One region of the Streptomyces sp. NPDC003635 genome, then DNA from elsewhere that is predicted to be linked to it. Evidence: riboswitches for the same ligand, from Rfam matches in the RefSeq annotation. Region 1 holds a riboswitch; each other region holds the start of a gene.
The links. Region 1 has a riboswitch for cyclic di-AMP ahead of ACWDRW_RS20790 (transglycosylase SLT domain-containing protein). Riboswitches for the same ligand answer to the same signal wherever they lie in the genome.

Region 1 (3,889 bases):
GCTCCTCGAGCACCTGCCCGCCGACCGCGTCCGCGGCCTGATCGGGCCCTGGTCCCACCAGTACCCCGACCGAGGACTGCCGCCGGGACCGGCGATCGGGTTCCTCCAGGAGACCCTGCGCTGGTGGGACCACTGGCTGAAAGACCGGGGGCCCCTCCCGGAACCCCTCCTGCGGGCCTACGTCAGCGGCTCCCACCCGCCCGCCACGGTGTACGACACCCTGCCCGGCCGCTGGGTCGGCGAGCCGGCCTGGCCCTCCCCGAACGTCACGGACGTGACGTACGCCTTCCAGGGTGCCCCCGTGCTCGTACGGTCGCCCATGCAGACCGGGGTGGACGCCGGCCGCTTCGTGCCGTTCGGGAACGACGCCGACCTGCCGCCGGACCAGCGGGAGGAGGACGCGCGCTCGGCCTGCTTCGAGTTCGCGGTGGGCGAGGAGACCTGGGTGCTGGGGCGGCCGAGGGTGCGGCTGCGGCTGACCTCTGAGGTGCCGCGCGGGCAGGTCGTCGCCCGGGTCTGCGATGTCGCCCCCGACGGCTCCTCGACGCTCGTCACACGGGGCGTGCTGAACCTCTCCGCGCGGCACGGCCGCGACCGGGCGGTGCCATGGGAGCCGGGCGCCACCCAGGACGTCGCGTTCGAGCTGAACGCCGTCGGACACGCCTTCCCGGCCGGCCATCGCATCCGGCTCGCGGTGTCGTCGGCGTACTGGCCCTGGGTCTGGCCCCAGCCGGAGTCGGCGGCGGGCTTCTCGCTCGATCCGGCGGGGAGCTTCCTGGAACTGCCGGTACGCGCGCGTGCCGTCTCCTCCGACAGCGCCGGCGGGGACGGCTTCGAGACCGACCCCGAGATCACCTCCGTGATCCCCTCCGAGATCACCTTCGACGAACCGGAGCACGCCGAGCCGCTGGGCGTGAGCTGCCCGGTCACCCTGGACGAGCCGCCCCCCGAGCGGCTCGTCGTCCGTGACGTGGCCAAGGGCGAGTGGCGCCTGGAGGTCGAGCCTCGCCACGGCGGCACGCGCGTGTACCCGGACGGTCTGGAGTTCACCGAGGACGCGCTGGAGACGTACACGATCCAGGAGGCGGACCCGCTCTCCGCCCGTGCCGGCTCGGAGTGGTCGATCCGGCTGCACCGCCCGGAACTGGCGTGGGACACCTCCGTACAGACCCGTTCGGAGATCGCCTGCGACGCGGAGGACTTCGTCGCCACGAACGAGGTGATCTGCCGGGAGGGCGGCGAGGTGGTGTTCCACCGGACGTGGGAGAAGCGGATTCCGCGAACGGCCGGTTGATAAGGCCCTATTGGATTGATTGCCCGATTTGGTAGGTCTTGCGCTGGGCGTGAATTGACTCACGCGAGGGTGCGCACAGTCGTCCCACAGACTTCCCCCGACACCCCCTCGTCGCTTGCGAGTTGAACCTTGGCACCCGCAAAGGCTCAACAGCCGCACACCCCTTGGGTAAAGATCAAATCCCTTGATATGTGAATCCGCCACTTGTTTCGGACATGTGCTCTCGCATACGTTCCCGGCCTGTCGGGCGGACGCCTCATCCTGCCGCCGTCCGACTCCACCGAGATCTTCGTACGGCAGGAGCGGGGGACCCAGGTACGTCGCCGGGCCGGACGTCTTCGGACATACCGGTACGGCTCGGGGTGAAGTCGTGCGCTCTTCGTGGTGCGCGGCCGGGCAGCTCCCGCCCGAACCCGACAGCTCACCTCGCAGGCGCCGGAGAGGAACCTCGTCATGTCTGCTGCCGCTCAGCCCCGCCGCCCCCGCCGCGTCGCCCGCAAGCTCGCCGTCCTCGGCACCGGAGCCGCCGTACTCGCGCTCCCCCTCATCGGCGCGACCAACGCCTCGGCGGCCACCTCGACCGTCACCACCGCCACCTCGCTCGGGTACGCCAACAACCTCGACGGCTGGATCCGCGCGTCCCTCCAGGTCATGGCGCAGAACGGGATCCCCGGCAGCTACGACGGCATCTACCGCAACATCATTCGGGAGTCCTCGGGCAACCAGTACGCGATCAACAACTGGGACTCCAACGCCGCCGCCGGCACCCCGTCCAAGGGCCTGCTCCAGGTGATCGACCCGACCTTCCAGGCGTACCACGTGGCGGGCACCTCCTACGACCCCTACGACCCGGTCGCGAACATCACCGCCGCCTGCAACTACGCTGCCCAGCGGTACGGCTCGATCGACAACGTCTTCGGCGCGTACTGAGCCTTCTCCCGCTACCGGAAGAGTCTTTCGAGGACGACGGCGATGCCGTCGTCCTCGTTCGACAGGGTGATCTCGTCGGCAACCGCCTTGAGTTCGGGGTGGGCGTTGGCCATCGCGACGCCGTGCGCCGCCCAGTCGAACATCGGGATGTCGTTGGGCATGTCCCCGAAGGCGATCGTCCGCTCCGGGCCGAGGCCGAGGTGGTCCGCGGCCAGCGCGAGGCCGGTCGCCTTGGTGATGCCGCATGGCTGAAGTTCGACCGTCCCCGGGCCCGACATGGTGACCGTCGCCAGCGAACCGACCACCGAGCGGGCCGTCGCCGCCAACTGGTCGTCGGACAGGTCGGGATGGCGCAGCAGCACCTTGCTGATCGGCTCGCACCACAGGTCGTCGCGCCGCCCGACCCGCACCGCGGGCAGGGTGGGGTGCGGCATCAGATAGCCGGGCTCGATCAGCGTGAGCCCGTCGACGCCGTCCTGGTCGACCGCGGCGTAGACCTGCCCCACCTCGGCCTCGATCTTGCCGAGCGCGGTCTCGGCCAACTCCCGGTCCAGGGTGACCGACCACAGGAGACGGTTCGCGCCGGCGTCGTACACCTGCGCGCCCTGCCCGCACACCGCGAGCCCCTCGCTTCCGAGGAGGTCGAGGAGCGGCCGCACCCTGGGCGCCGGCCGGCCGGTCACCACCAGGTGCCGGGCGCCGGACTCCGCCACCCGCGCGAGCGCGGCGAGCGACCGGTCGGACAGCGTGTCGTCGCCTCGGAGCAGCGTTCCGTCCAGATCGGTGGCGATGAGTGAATATGCGATGGGTGCGGCCATGATCAGAGAATACGGACAGGACGCCCCGGCGACTCAGCGCGAACCGGACGACCCCGGCGTCCACCACGGCCCCGCGCGCCCCCTCCAACTCCCTTGATATCAGCCGCATATGGTGCAATGAGGGCAAGCTGTGACGAACGGGGGCGATTGGTGCGGTCGGCCAGGACCGGGACTCCGTGTGGTAGCCGATGGCGACGTCCGGGCGCCGATCGTCGGCGGGCGGGAGCGGTGCCCGGAGCGGGCGCGGGGCGTCTTCGACGACTGATCATCTCGCTCCTTCGGCACTGCCCAAGAGGGGTGCCCCACACGTAACGTGTCCGGCGACGACACGGACCCGTGGCACGCACGAGAGTGAGGCAGCACCCATGCCCCCCTTCGATCTCCCCGAGGGCGACCCCTTCGGCCCGCACAACCTTCCGTACGGTGTCTTCTCCGTCCCCGGTGAGGACGGAGACCGCCGGGTCGGTGTACGGCTCGGCGACCACGTCCTGGACGCGGGGGCGGCGGCGCGGGTGCTGGGTTCCCCGTACGCCTCCCTGCTCGACCGGCCCACGCTCAACCCGCTGCTGGCCGCCGGCCGCACCGCCTGGTCGGACGTGCGCCGCGCGCTGACGGCCTGGGTCACGGTGCCGTCGCACCGGGAGACCATCGAGCCGCTGTTCCACCCGCTGTCCTCGGTGACCCTGCACCTCCCCTTCGAGGTCGCGGACTACGTCGACTTCTACGCCTCCGAGAACCACGCCCGGAACGTCGGCCAGATGTTCCGCCCCGACGCGGCGGACTCCCTCACCCCGAACTGGAAGCACCTCCCGATCGGCTACCACGGCCGCTCCGGCACGGTCGTCGT
Region 2 (3,889 bases), on a different contig from region 1:
ACCCCGCAGCGGCTGGCGTCGTACTGGTTCGACCAGACGACGTACCGGACGGGCCTCACCCAGGAGACCTGCCGCGACTTCGCGCATGTCGGCCGCTCCCTCGCCGCCACCGCCCACATCGCCGAGACCGCCTGGCACCAGGGCGTCGATCTGTACGGAGAGGCCGAGGACCGGCTGACGGCCGCGATGGCACTGCACGCCCGCCACCAGCTGGGGGAGCCGGCGCCGGGGTGGCTGTGCGGGGGCGAGGTCGAGCGGACCCTCGGGCCCGATCTCGAGGTCGCCCTCAACCATCTGGAGGACCGGCGCGGCGGCTCCGTCCCGGCCGCCCGCAGGCTCGCCGAGAAGACCCGCCCGGCCGGTACCGACAACCTCTTCGTGGCCTGGGAGACCCTGACCCACGCCGGGAACCCCGCCGCGTGAACAAACGTGTGTGCTTCGTGTCCCGCGGATGACGTACACTGGTTTCACCGACGCGGGGTGGAGCAGCTCGGTAGCTCGCTGGGCTCATAACCCAGAGGTCGCAGGTTCAAATCCTGTCCCCGCTACTGAAGGCCGAGGGCCGGAACTCGTTCAACGAGTTCCGGCCCTCAGTCGTTTCCGCGTGGGTGTCATGGCCGTTCGCGGTCCGTTCCGTGTGTGTTCCCGGTCTCATCCACTCGGCCCACCCCGATCGCCCCCCGCCCCCGCTCCGGGAAACCTGGAGGGACGGCGGACGTGGTGGGAGGCGGCGGTGCGGATCTCAGGGGTGGCGAACGCACGGCGCGTCCCGCCCGCACGCACTTTCGTCCGGCTGCTCCCGGCGCTGCTCATCGCGGGCGGAGTCCTGTACGACTTCGTCACTCCCCGCGGCTACACCCCGGTCCCCTTCTTCACCGCCGCGCCGCTGGTCGCCGCGCCGTTCTTCAGTCTCCTCGGCACCGTCGTCACCGGGATCGGGGCCCTGATAGCCACCTACGGCGTCCATGTCCGCTTCGGCTTCGGCCTCGACGCGGACACGGTCACCGAGGTGCTCACCGTCGTCACGGTCGCCGTCCTGGCCACCGGGCTCAATCTCGTCGTGCGCCAGGGCCATCTGCGGCTCGCCTCGCAGCGCGAGATCGCCGAGGCCACCCAGCGCGCCGTCCTGCCCCTGCCCATGGAGCGGCTCGGCGGGTACGAGATCGCCGCCCGCTACGAGGCGGCGCAGGCCGACGCGTTCATCGGCGGCGATCTGTACGCGGTGCAGGACAGCACCTATGGCGTCCGGCTCGTCGTCGGTGACGTGCGCGGCAAGGGGATGGGGGCGGTCGCGGCCGTCGCCGTCGTCATCGGGGCGTTCCGCGAGGCCGCCGAGCAGGAGCCGACCCTGGAGGCGGTCGCGCAGCGGCTGGAGCGGGCGCTGAACCGGGAGGGCTCCCGGCGCGACGGGATCGACGCCGTCGAGGGGTTCACCACCGCCGTACTCGCCGAACTCCCGCACGGCGACGGGGGCGTACGGGTCGTCAACCGCGGTCATCCGCCACCGCTGCTGCTGTACCCCGACGGCACCGTGCGCCCGCTGCCCGCCCGGGAGCCCGCGCTGCCCCTGGGCATGAGCGAGCTGGGCAACTGGCCGGCCACAGCCGACGAGGTCCCCTTCCCGCCCGGCACCACCCTGCTGCTGCACACCGACGGACTGTCCGAGGCCCGGGACGCGCACGGCGCCTTCTACGACCCCGAGCTGCGGCTGGCCGGCCGCACCTTCGCCGATCCCGGCACGCTGATCCGGACCCTCGCCGAGGAGGTGCGCCGGCACAGCGGGGGAGGGATGGCGGACGACATGGCGCTGCTCGCCGTGCGACGGCCCTGACCGTCACCGGGGGTGACCGGACAGACGCCCTCCGCATAACAACTGACACACCGTCAGCACTACTGTGACACCTGAAGCGTGGCCAACTCGCCCGATTTGGCCCCCTGGTGACCCGAAAGTCCAGGCCGGAATCGTTAATGATCAAGAGGAACAGCTTGGAATCAGCGCCCCGGGTCTATTAACGTTCGATAACGCAGCGCGGTCGTCCCAGCCGTCACAAGAGTCGGCTCCGTGCGCACGCGCCGAATCCCGTAAGGGAACCGGGGAACCACCAACTTGGGGTGAATCGCTCGTATTTCGCCGGACATGAAACGGCGGATATACGCGCGTAGGAGACCTTCCTGCTCCGAACCCGTCAGCTAACCCGGTAGGCGAGAAGGAAGGAAAGGAGCACGCCCACGTGGCGTCAAACCGGCCTGGCCCTGAGGCCCCGTTCGTGCCGAGCCAGCGTGACACCGAGGCTTTCGGCTACGGCAGCCACCGCACCGACGAGGGCCCTTGGGAGGAGTGGAACCCCACCGCGGAGTCCATTCGCCCGGTACGCGGCCGGCACCGCGTCGCCAAGCAGCGCGGCGGACTCGCCCGCAGCTCCACGGTTCTCGGCGTCGGCGTCATAGCCGCCGTCGGCGCGGGCGGCATGGCCAGCGCGCAGTCCGGCAAGCCGCCGGTCGCGATCACCATGCCCGACCTGCCGCTGATCAACGACTCCGCGGACGAGGCTCCCGAGGCCGACACCACCCCGCTCAGCAACATCGGGGTCACCACCACCGGGACCGAGCAGGCCGCCGACGCCGGCGAGGCGCTGCGCGCCCGCATCATGGCCCAGGCCGAGCAGCAGCAGGACCAGGTCGACACCAAGGCCGCCGAGGCCGCCGCCGCTGCCGCCGAGAAGGCCGCCGCGGAAGCCGCCGCGAAGGCGGAGAAGGAGGCCGAGGCCAAGGCCCAGGCCGCCAAGGAGAAGGCGGAGGAGGAGGCCCGCGAGAAGGCCGAGGCCGAGCGGCTGGCCCAGCTCGCCAAGCAGTTCGCGCTGCCCACGTCCTCGTACACCCTCACCTCGACCTTCGGTCAGGCCGGGTCGCTGTGGTCCTCCGGCTACCACACCGGCCTCGACTTCGCCGCTCCCACAGGTACCCTCCTCAAGGCGGTCCACACCGGCACGATCACGGCGGCGGGCTGGGACGGCTCCTACGGCTACAAGACCGTGCTCACCCTGGAGGACGGCACCGAGATCTGGTACGCGCACCAGTCCTCGATCAGCGTCAGCGTCGGCCAGAAGGTCAACACCGGTGACGTCATCGGGCGCGTGGGCGCGACCGGCAACGTGACCGGCGCCCACCTGCACATGGAGGTCCACCCCGAGGGGTCCACCTCCGGCATCGACCCGCTGGCCTGGCTGCGCAGCAAGGGCCTCAACCCCTGATTCAGCCCCCCGTGTGATCCCCGGCGGTCCTGACGGCACATCCCCCCGACGTCAGGGCTGCCGGTTACGCATGTCTACGTGCGGTACGGGTTGTACCCCGGGTACGCGGGATAGGCCTGGTAGGTCGGCTGCGCCGGGTTTCCGTACACCCCGTGGACCGGCCACGGAGGCGGCAGCACCGGCACCGGCGGGGCGGTGACCCGGGCCGCGTGGTCCAGGGCGGGCCGCGCGATCTCCCGGCGCCGCCACAGTTCCCCCAGCAACTCCGCTTCCCGTACGACGAAGTCGGCGCCCGCGCGGCCCCGGCGGCCCCGGTGCCGCAGGAACGCCAGGGAGGTCGCGTACGCCTCGTAGTGCGCCACCTCCCGCGCCGCCCGCTTTCCGGCGTGACGGCGGGCGTACTGACGGGCCAGGCGCCGGGCCCGCATCGAGCTCAGCGCGAAGGGCTCGCCGGGGGTGAGCCAGCCGGCGACCGCGTAGGCGGGCAGCTCCTCGCGCACGGTGCGCAATTCGCGCTGGCGAGTCCAGATCACCAGCCAGGTCAGCAACCCGAACGCGGGCACCATGATCGCCGCGTACACCGCGAAGAAGCCGTACGGACCGAAGACCGACGAGCCGTTCCACATCGCGTGCAGGCC
Region 3 (3,889 bases), on a different contig from region 1:
GCTTCAGCACGGGCACGCCACGGGTGTCGAAGCCGGTGGTCACCATGACCGTGCCGACCGCTTCGGTGAGCCGGGCGATAGCCCGCTCGAAACGCTCGGCGACCTCGTCGGGGTCGGTGCCGGGCCGGATGATGTCGTTGCCGCCTGCGCAGAACGAGACCAGGTCCGGGGCGAGTTCCATGGCCCGCGGGAGCTGGTCCGCCACGATCTGGTCCAGCAGTTTGCCGCGCACCGCCAGGTTCGTGTAGCTGAAGTCGCCCTCGGGCCGGCGGTCCGCGAGCAGCACCGCGAACCGGTCGGCCCAGCCGACGAACGCCCCGTCGGGGCCAGGGTCGCCGACGCCCTCGGTGAAGCTGTCCCCCACCGCCACGTACGACCCGATCACCGCTCTTTTGTCACTCTGCGAATCGTCTGCCACATCGGGTCATGATTCACCTTCGAATGTGACCTACGCGACCGTAGGCAGGGGTTGACGGACGGTGAGATAAGCCACTCTTCAAGCCTTCGCCAACTCCGGAATAGACACCGGATCACGGCTGTTGGGGCCTCGACCACCCTGCCCGGCACACCACACCGAAGGCCGGACCCGGGGATCGGGGGTCCGGCCTTCGGCGGCGTGTCAGGCAGGTGGTTCCGAGTGGAGCGTCCGTCAGAGGGAGACGCCCTGGGCGCGGAGGTAGGCGACCGGGTCGACGTCCGAGCCGTAGTCCGGCGTGGTGCGGATCTCGAAGTGCAGGTGCGGTCCGGTCGAGTTGCCGGTCGAGCCGGAGAGGCCGACCTGCTGGCCCGCCGTCACCGACTGACCGCTGGAGACGGACAGCGAGGACAGGTGGGCGTACTGGGCGTAGTGGCCATCGGCGAGCTGGATGACGACCTGGTTGCCGTACGCGCCGGCCCAGCCGGCCGAGACGACGGTGCCCGCGCCCACGGCCTTCAGCGAGGTGCCGGTCGGGACGACGAAGTCGACACCGGTGTGGTAACCGCTGGACCACATGCTGCCCGCGACCTTGTAGGCGGTGCCGACACCGGCGCCGGAGACCGGAGCGGTGAAGCCGCTGGCCGAGGACTGGGCGGCCTGCGTGGTCGTGGTCGCCTGGGCCTCGGAGGACTGCGAGGCCTCCGCGGACTGCGACGACTTGGCGGAGTCCGAGGAGGACGTGGCCGAGGACGGGGTGGAGGACTTCGCGGCCGGCTTCTCGGCGGTGGCCGTCGAGGCGGCCTTCTTGCCGATCGACAGCTTCAGACCCGGGTGGATCAGCGACGGGTCGGCACCGACGGCGGCACGGTTGTCCTGGTAGAGCTTCTCCCAGCCACCGCTGACATCCTGCTCGTCGGCGATCTTCGAGAGATAGTCCCCGGACCGCACCGTGTACGTCTTCGCACCGGTCGTCTTCTTCGCGGCGGCCTTCTTCTCGGCCGCCTTCTTGTCCGCAGCCTTCTTGTCTGCCGCCTGAACCGACTGAACGGCCTTTTCCGAAACGGACTGCGACGGGGCCGCGTGGGCGCCGGTGGCTCCCAGAAGCGGGAGGGCGAGCGCGGCGCCACCGGTTCCGGCGACGGCGATCGTGCGGGTGAAGCGCAGGGTCTTGGGACGGCGGTGCTTACCCTTCGCGGGCATGGCGAATTCCTCTCCGGCGCCTGCGAGGTGAGCTGTCGGGTGCGGACTGGAGATGTCCGGCCGCGCGCTGGGCACGACTTGACCCCGAGCCTGTTCCGGAGACCGGACCAGGCGGTGGTGCCTGTGGGTCCCCCGCTCCTGCCGTGCACGGGTGAGTGTGCGGATTCCGAGCGGCGGCAGGATTCGGCGTCCGCTCGGATGGGTGGGAACGTAAGCGACCAAGACGCAAAGGGACAAGCAGAAGGTTCCACCCGAACCCATCCCTCTTGATCCCTTGTGGGAATTCGCCGTCACTTTCCGTTCATTAGGAGGTGCCCGTTTCCCGCAAATGCCCTTGAAAAACGCTTGAATTACGTGGACATGACGGGCGACGCACCGTCACGGATATGACCCTGCTCACGTGACGTTGCTCCAGAGTCCTTTACTCCAGAGCGAGTTGGAATGAAGGCTGCAATTCGGACAGAAGGACCAGAAGCGGCGCAGCCGGAGAAGTGACGCATCACGACTGTTAGACAAATCGGCGATGAATGGGCAGGGTTTCAGCGCTGTTCGCCCGTTTTGCCGTATTCAATGGTCGGCCATGGTCCATGTCGTATCGTCGGACCGTGCCCGCGGACGAGCAGAGTCGGCGGCATCCGGTGGGAGGAGCCCAAGTGACGCAGCAGGTCCCGTCGACCGAGCCCGAGCTGGCCGGAGTGCGCAACTTCCGCGATGTCGGCGGACTGCCGACGGTGGACGGCCGCCGGGTGCGCCACGGCGTGCTGTTCCGCAGCGGTCATCTCGCGCACGCGACCGACGAGGACGCGGCGTTCCTCGGCTCCCTCGGCCTGCACACGATCTTCGACTTCCGCAACACCGCGGACCAGAAGCTGGAGGGCCCCGACGTCGAGCTGGCGGGGGTGCGCAATGTGAACCTGCCGCTGTCCGACCCGGCGGACGGCGCCGAGTTCTGGAAGATGGTCCGCGACGGCGAGATCGAGCAGCTGCGGGAGATCCTGGACGACGGCAAGGCCGCGAACCGGATGATCGAGTCGTACCGCATGATCATCAAGGAGCGCACGGCCGAGCACTCCCAGGTGCTGCACTCCCTCGCCGAGGACAGCGTCCCGGCCCTGATGCACTGCGCGGCGGGCAAGGACCGGGCCGGTCTGTCGATCGCGGTGACCCTGCTGGCACTGGGCGTCGAGCGCGAGGCGATCATCGCCGACTACCTGGAGTCGAACGCCAAGCACCGCCGCTACCGGGTGCAGCGCAACAACAGCCACACCCCCGAGGTCATGGAGCTGCTCAGCCCGCTCTTCGACGCGCGCGCCGAGTACCTGACGGCGGCCTTCGAGACCATCAAGGAGACCTGGGGCGACGTCGACAGCTACCTGGAGCAGGCGCTGCGGATCACCCCCGAGGTCCGGGAGCGCCTCCGGGAGCGCCTGCTCGACTGAGCCGTACGACTACTGCTTCGCCCCCAGCTCGAAGAGCAGGTAGATGAACGCGGCGAAGACGTGCCCCACCGCGATGTAGATGATCAGGCGGACCCACAGGGCGCGCGGGAACTTCTCCTCCATGTCGGTCATGGCGTCTCTCCGGTCGGTGAGGGGGTGGGCCCCAGGCACAACGTGGCCGTGGGGCTCTGCAGCAGGGTGTGGACGAACAGGAGCTCGACCCCGCCTTCGTCCAGGGCGGCGATCCGGTGCGGGGTCAGCGAGTCGAAGTGGGCACTGTCGCCCGGTGCGAGCCGGTGCGTGGTGTCCCCGAGGCGCAGCCGCAGCCGCCCGCTGAGGACGTAGAGCCACTCCTCGCCCGGGTGCACCCGCACGATGTCGCCCTGGGAGCCGAAGGGGACGTGCAGCCGCAGCGCCTGCATTCCGCGACCGGGCGCCCCGGCCTGCCGGTACGTCCAGCCGCCGGCCTCGGTCGGTTCCATGTCGGCGGCGCGCACCACGGCGTCCCGGTCGGCGACCGTCTCGCCGAGCAGCTCCGAGACGGTCGTACCGTAGATACGGGCGAGCGAGAGCAGCATCGGCAGTGAGGGCTGTCGCTGCCCGGTCTCCAGTCGGGAGAGATGGGCGGGCGAGAGCCCGGCGGCACGGGCCGCGGCCTCCAGGGTGAGGGAGGCCTGGCGCCGCAGTGCACGCAGCTGCGGCGCCACCTCGGGCAGGTCGTCGGCCGGCCCGGTCTCGGGAGAGCTCATGCTCTCCATTCAGCCGCAGATTTGCCTCTACGGCAAATTACTTGCCCCAGAGGCAAAGGCCGAGGTCACCTGTTCGCGACGGC
Region 4 (3,889 bases), on a different contig from region 1:
CAGCCCAGCAGGGAGAAGCGGGTGCCGAGCACGGTCGTCGCCGCGACGGCGGTGAGCGCGGCGGGCGTGCCGGCCTCCTGCCGCCAGCGCTCCGGCTGCCCCACCAGTCGTACGACGAAGTCCGCGGCGAGGCCCAGCCAGGCGACGCAGCCCACGGCCAGGGCGATCCGGGACAGGACCTCGTACCCGGTGAGATGCAGTCCGACCGAGACGATGCCGGTCGCCATCACCGCGGCACCGGCCGCCGGAGGACGCAGCGCCCACCAGGCGCGGAGTGAGCGAAGGGCAGAGGTGCCGGGCATGCGGCCGATGCTAAAGATCCCCGGGCGCGTTCCCCGCGGGCCACGCGCGCGTGGGGGACGAAAGCACCCACGCGCGTGAGGCGTGGCCTCCGGGGCCGGACGCGCGCAAGCGGGAGGCACCGAGAAGCAAGCCCCCGCGCCGTGCCTATCGGCTCCGGGCAGGCCGCCCGGGAGCGGGGATCCGGGCGGGGGCATCGGAAGGGACGCCCCCGCGCGCGTGCCGCCCAGGCTCAGGCGGGGCGGACCACGCTGTGGATCGAGCCCTCGCCGTCGTAGTAGATCGACTCCTCGCGCACGTACGTGCCGGGCTTCGGGGCGTGGATCATCATGCCGTTGCCGATGTAGATGCCGACGTGGGTGATGTCGTCGTAGAAGAAGACGAGGTCGCCGGGCCGGGCGTTGGCGAGGGAGACCGTGGTGCCGGCGTTGACCTGGTCGTAGGTGACGCGCGGGATGTCCACGCCCGCGGCCTTCCAGGCGGCCTGGGTGAGGCCCGAGCAGTCGTAGGAGTCCGGGCCCGTGGCGCCCCAGACGTACGGCTTGCCGATCTGCGCGCGGGCGAAGGCGAGCGCCTTCTCGGCCTTCGTGGCGTAGGAGGAGTCCGCCGTGGCGTCGGTCTCGCTGGTGCCGGTCGAGGTGGAGCCGGTCGAGGCGGAGCCGGAGCCGGTGGAGCCGCTCTCCTGCTGCTGGGCCGCCTCCGCGGCCTCCTCGCGGCGCTGCTCCTCCGCCGCCTGCTGCTCAGCCAGCTCGGCCGCCTTGCGCGCGGCCTCCTCCTGCTTCTTGCGCTCGATCTCCGCGAGCCGCGCCTTCTCCTCGGCCGTGAGCTCGGAGAGCAGCTCCCGCGCGTCGGAGAGCTTCTTCTGGACCGTGGACTTGGCGGTCTTCAGATCGCTCTGCGACTCGTTCAGCGTCTGGAGGCTCTCGGTGGCCTCCTGGCGCTTCTTCATCGTCTCGGACTGCTGCGTGATGTAGTCGTCGACCGCTTCCTTCTGACGGCCGGTCATCCGGTTCATCAGCTGGGTCTGGTCGAAGTAGTCCTGCGGGGTGTCGGCCAGCAGGAAAGTCGCGGTGTCGGGGGCGGAGGCACCGGTCCGGTACTGCGCGGCGGCGAAGGAACCGAGTTCCTCCCGCGCGTCGTTGAGCTTCTGGGTGCGCTTGGCGACGTCGTCGAGGAGCGTGTCGACCTGCTTGCGCTGCTTGGTCGTCTTCTCCTTGGCCGCGTTGTACTTCTCGGTCGCCGTCTCCGCCTGGCGGTAGAGGTCATCGACCTTCTTCTCGACCTCTTCGAGACTCGGCTTGTCGTCCGTGGCCGGGCTGGCGTTGGCCGTCTGGGACAGCAGGGCCACGGAGGTGAGAGCGGCGGTGGCCAGAGCAGGGGTGCGTATGCCTGCTACGCGCGTACCGGCGGGACGCGACTTGCGGTGCGACGCCAAGGGAGGCGACTCCTTCCGTACTCCGCCTACCGAGTTAGCTGTCGGGTTCGGGCGGGTGGTTAGGAAGGGTTGCCCTACGACCACGTCCCGGTGAGGGAGTTGGGTCGATTCACCCCAATGTCGGTGGGTCCCCGGCTCCGGTTGCCGTGGGCGGGCAACGGACTCGGCGGAGGCCGCGCGGCCCGGCGGGGTTCGCCGGTGGGGGTCGTACGGCCTGCCCGGCACGGTAGCCAACTCGTGTGGCCCCTGTGAAGGTTGATGGGTGATATGCCCGATACATTTTCGTGACCTTGGGTCAGGGCTTTGCGCGGCGTGGTCAATACGGACGGATCTGCAGCGACATGTACGTATTTTCTTCGGAGTGACGTCTTCCGCCCGCTTCCGGACGCTAGCTTCCAGCCAGCCGCGGTCGTGTGAGCCGCGGTGGGTGAGTAGGGGGTACGGGCATGAGGAAGCGCACGTCACTCGTCGTCGCCACGGGCGTCGCGCTCGCCGCCACGGCGGGCGTCGCGCCCGCCGGCGCGAGCGGGGGAGGGGACGGCCGGCCGGTCGTCCGGGTGATCGCGAGCGGGCTCGACAACCCGCGCCAGCTCTCGTACGACCAGGGGCGGCTGTACGTCGCCGAGGCCGGCCGGGGCGGCGGGAAATGCATCGGTGAGGGGCCGGAGGGGGAGACCTGCGTCGGGCTCACCTCGGCCGTCACCAAGATCTACTGGGACGGGGGCGCGTGGAAGCACCACAGGGTGGTGAAGGGGCTGCCCTCGGGCGCCGCCCCCGACGGCGGCTTCGCCACCGGCGTCGACGGTGTCTCCGCCCGGTACGGCGAGGTGTGGGGCGTGGAGACCTTCGTGCCGCCGGAGGCCGGGGTGCCCACGAGCCCGCCCTGGAACACCCTCGGCAAGCTGCTGCGCATCGGCCACGGGAAGGCGAAGATCGCCGCCGACGTGTCGGCCGTGGAGCTGAAGTACAACCCGCACAAGGCGAGCCTGGAGTCCAACCCGTACGCCGTCCTGGCCCTCCCGGACGGCCGGAAGATCGTCGCGGACGCGGCCGGCAACGACCTCGTCGAGATCTCCAAGTCCGGCAAGGCCCGTCCCCTCACGGTCTTCCCGGACCACAACGGCCGTGAGTCCGTCCCCACGTCCCTGGCGCTCGGCCCCGACGGCAAGCTCTACGTCGGCGAGCTGAACGGCCTCACCGAGAAGCCCACAGCGCGCGTGTGGCGCGTCGACCCCTGGAGCGGCAAGATCCTCGGCTGGAAGTCCGGCTTCGGCCCGATCAGCGGCCTCGCGGTCAACGGCGGCGGCGACCTCTACGTCAGCCAGCTCTTCGGCGGCGTAGTGACGAAGGTCTCGAACGGCAGGCGTACGCACGTGAAGGTGCCGTTCCCCGCGGGCGTCGCCGTCGACCCCCACGACGGAAAGGTCTACGTCTCGGCCTGGTCGGTCGCGGACCGTGACGGCACTGTTCTGGAGGGCGAGAAGACCCCGGGCGGCCAGGTCTGGAAGATCCTCGGCTTCTGAAACCAGCCGATCTCCTCAGGGTGGCGGCGGGCTGTCAGTGGGGCGCCCTAGACTCGGAGAGCGATGAGCAGCCTCTTTGATGACAGCTTCCTGGCCGATCTCCAGGGTCCTCGGGCCCACGAGGAAGAACCGCCGCCGCCCGAGGACGAGCACGCTCCGGAGCCCGTTCCGGACGATCTGTTCGGCGGAAAGTTCGACGTGCCGCCGGACCGGGACGCCTACTACCGCGACGGCGCCCCGCGTCCGGCGATCGACGCGGCCGCGCTCATCGAGGGGCTCAACGAGAACCAGCGCGCGGCCGTCGTCCACTCCGGCACCCCCCTGCTCATCGTGGCGGGCGCCGGCTCCGGCAAGACCCGGGTGCTCACCCACCGCATCGCCTATCTGCTCGCCGAGCGGAGCGTGCACCCCGGCCAGATCCTCGCGATCACCTTCACCAACAAGGCCGCGGGCGAGATGAAGGAGCGCGTCGAGCAGCTCGTCGGCCCGCGGGCGAACGCGATGTGGGTGATGACCTTCCACAGCGCGTGCGTGCGCATCCTGCGCCGGGAGAGCAAGAAGCTCGGCTTCACGTCCTCCTTCTCGATCTACGACGCCGCCGACTCCAAGCGGCTGATGGCCCTCGTCTGCC

Region 2: another riboswitch for cyclic di-AMP. It lies ahead of ACWDRW_RS00060 (M23 family metallopeptidase); the one in region 1 lies ahead of ACWDRW_RS20790 (transglycosylase SLT domain-containing protein).
Region 3: another riboswitch for cyclic di-AMP. It lies ahead of ACWDRW_RS39505 (peptidoglycan DD-metalloendopeptidase family protein); the one in region 1 lies ahead of ACWDRW_RS20790 (transglycosylase SLT domain-containing protein).
Region 4: another riboswitch for cyclic di-AMP. It lies ahead of ACWDRW_RS05345 (NlpC/P60 family protein); the one in region 1 lies ahead of ACWDRW_RS20790 (transglycosylase SLT domain-containing protein).

The regions. Positions count from the first base shown of each region.
Region 1 covers NZ_JBSFOK010000021.1:42,716-46,604, reverse strand. The annotation lists gene ACWDRW_RS20795 (CocE/NonD family hydrolase) at 1-1,294, shown strand, start outside; cyclic di-AMP (ydaO/yuaA leader) riboswitch at 1,563-1,744, shown strand; gene ACWDRW_RS20790 (transglycosylase SLT domain-containing protein) at 1,748-2,224, shown strand; gene ACWDRW_RS20785 (HAD family hydrolase) at 2,236-3,042, opposite strand; gene fahA (fumarylacetoacetase) at 3,408-3,889, shown strand, end outside.
Region 2 covers NZ_JBSFOK010000001.1:16,461-20,349, reverse strand. The annotation lists gene ACWDRW_RS00075 (alginate lyase family protein) at 1-423, shown strand, start outside; tRNA gene ACWDRW_RS00070 (tRNA-Met) at 475-548, shown strand; gene ACWDRW_RS00065 (PP2C family protein-serine/threonine phosphatase) at 749-1,831, shown strand; cyclic di-AMP (ydaO/yuaA leader) riboswitch at 2,062-2,220, shown strand; gene ACWDRW_RS00060 (M23 family metallopeptidase) at 2,232-3,251, shown strand; gene ACWDRW_RS00055 (PrsW family intramembrane metalloprotease) at 3,326-3,889, opposite strand, start outside.
Region 3 covers NZ_JBSFOK010000090.1:6,357-10,245, forward strand. The annotation lists gene ACWDRW_RS39500 (SGNH/GDSL hydrolase family protein) at 1-385, opposite strand, end outside; gene ACWDRW_RS39505 (peptidoglycan DD-metalloendopeptidase family protein) at 650-1,618, opposite strand; cyclic di-AMP (ydaO/yuaA leader) riboswitch at 1,623-1,782, opposite strand; gene ACWDRW_RS39510 (tyrosine-protein phosphatase) at 2,272-3,057, shown strand; gene ACWDRW_RS39515 (DUF6126 family protein) at 3,067-3,189, opposite strand; gene ACWDRW_RS39520 (helix-turn-helix domain-containing protein) at 3,186-3,806, opposite strand; gene ACWDRW_RS39525 (aspartate aminotransferase family protein) at 3,872-3,889, opposite strand, start outside.
Region 4 covers NZ_JBSFOK010000004.1:9,626-13,514, forward strand. The annotation lists gene ACWDRW_RS05340 (tellurite resistance/C4-dicarboxylate transporter family protein) at 1-302, opposite strand, end outside; gene ACWDRW_RS05345 (NlpC/P60 family protein) at 533-1,735, opposite strand; cyclic di-AMP (ydaO/yuaA leader) riboswitch at 1,744-1,914, opposite strand; gene ACWDRW_RS05350 (ScyD/ScyE family protein) at 2,182-3,258, shown strand; gene pcrA (DNA helicase PcrA) at 3,322-3,889, shown strand, end outside.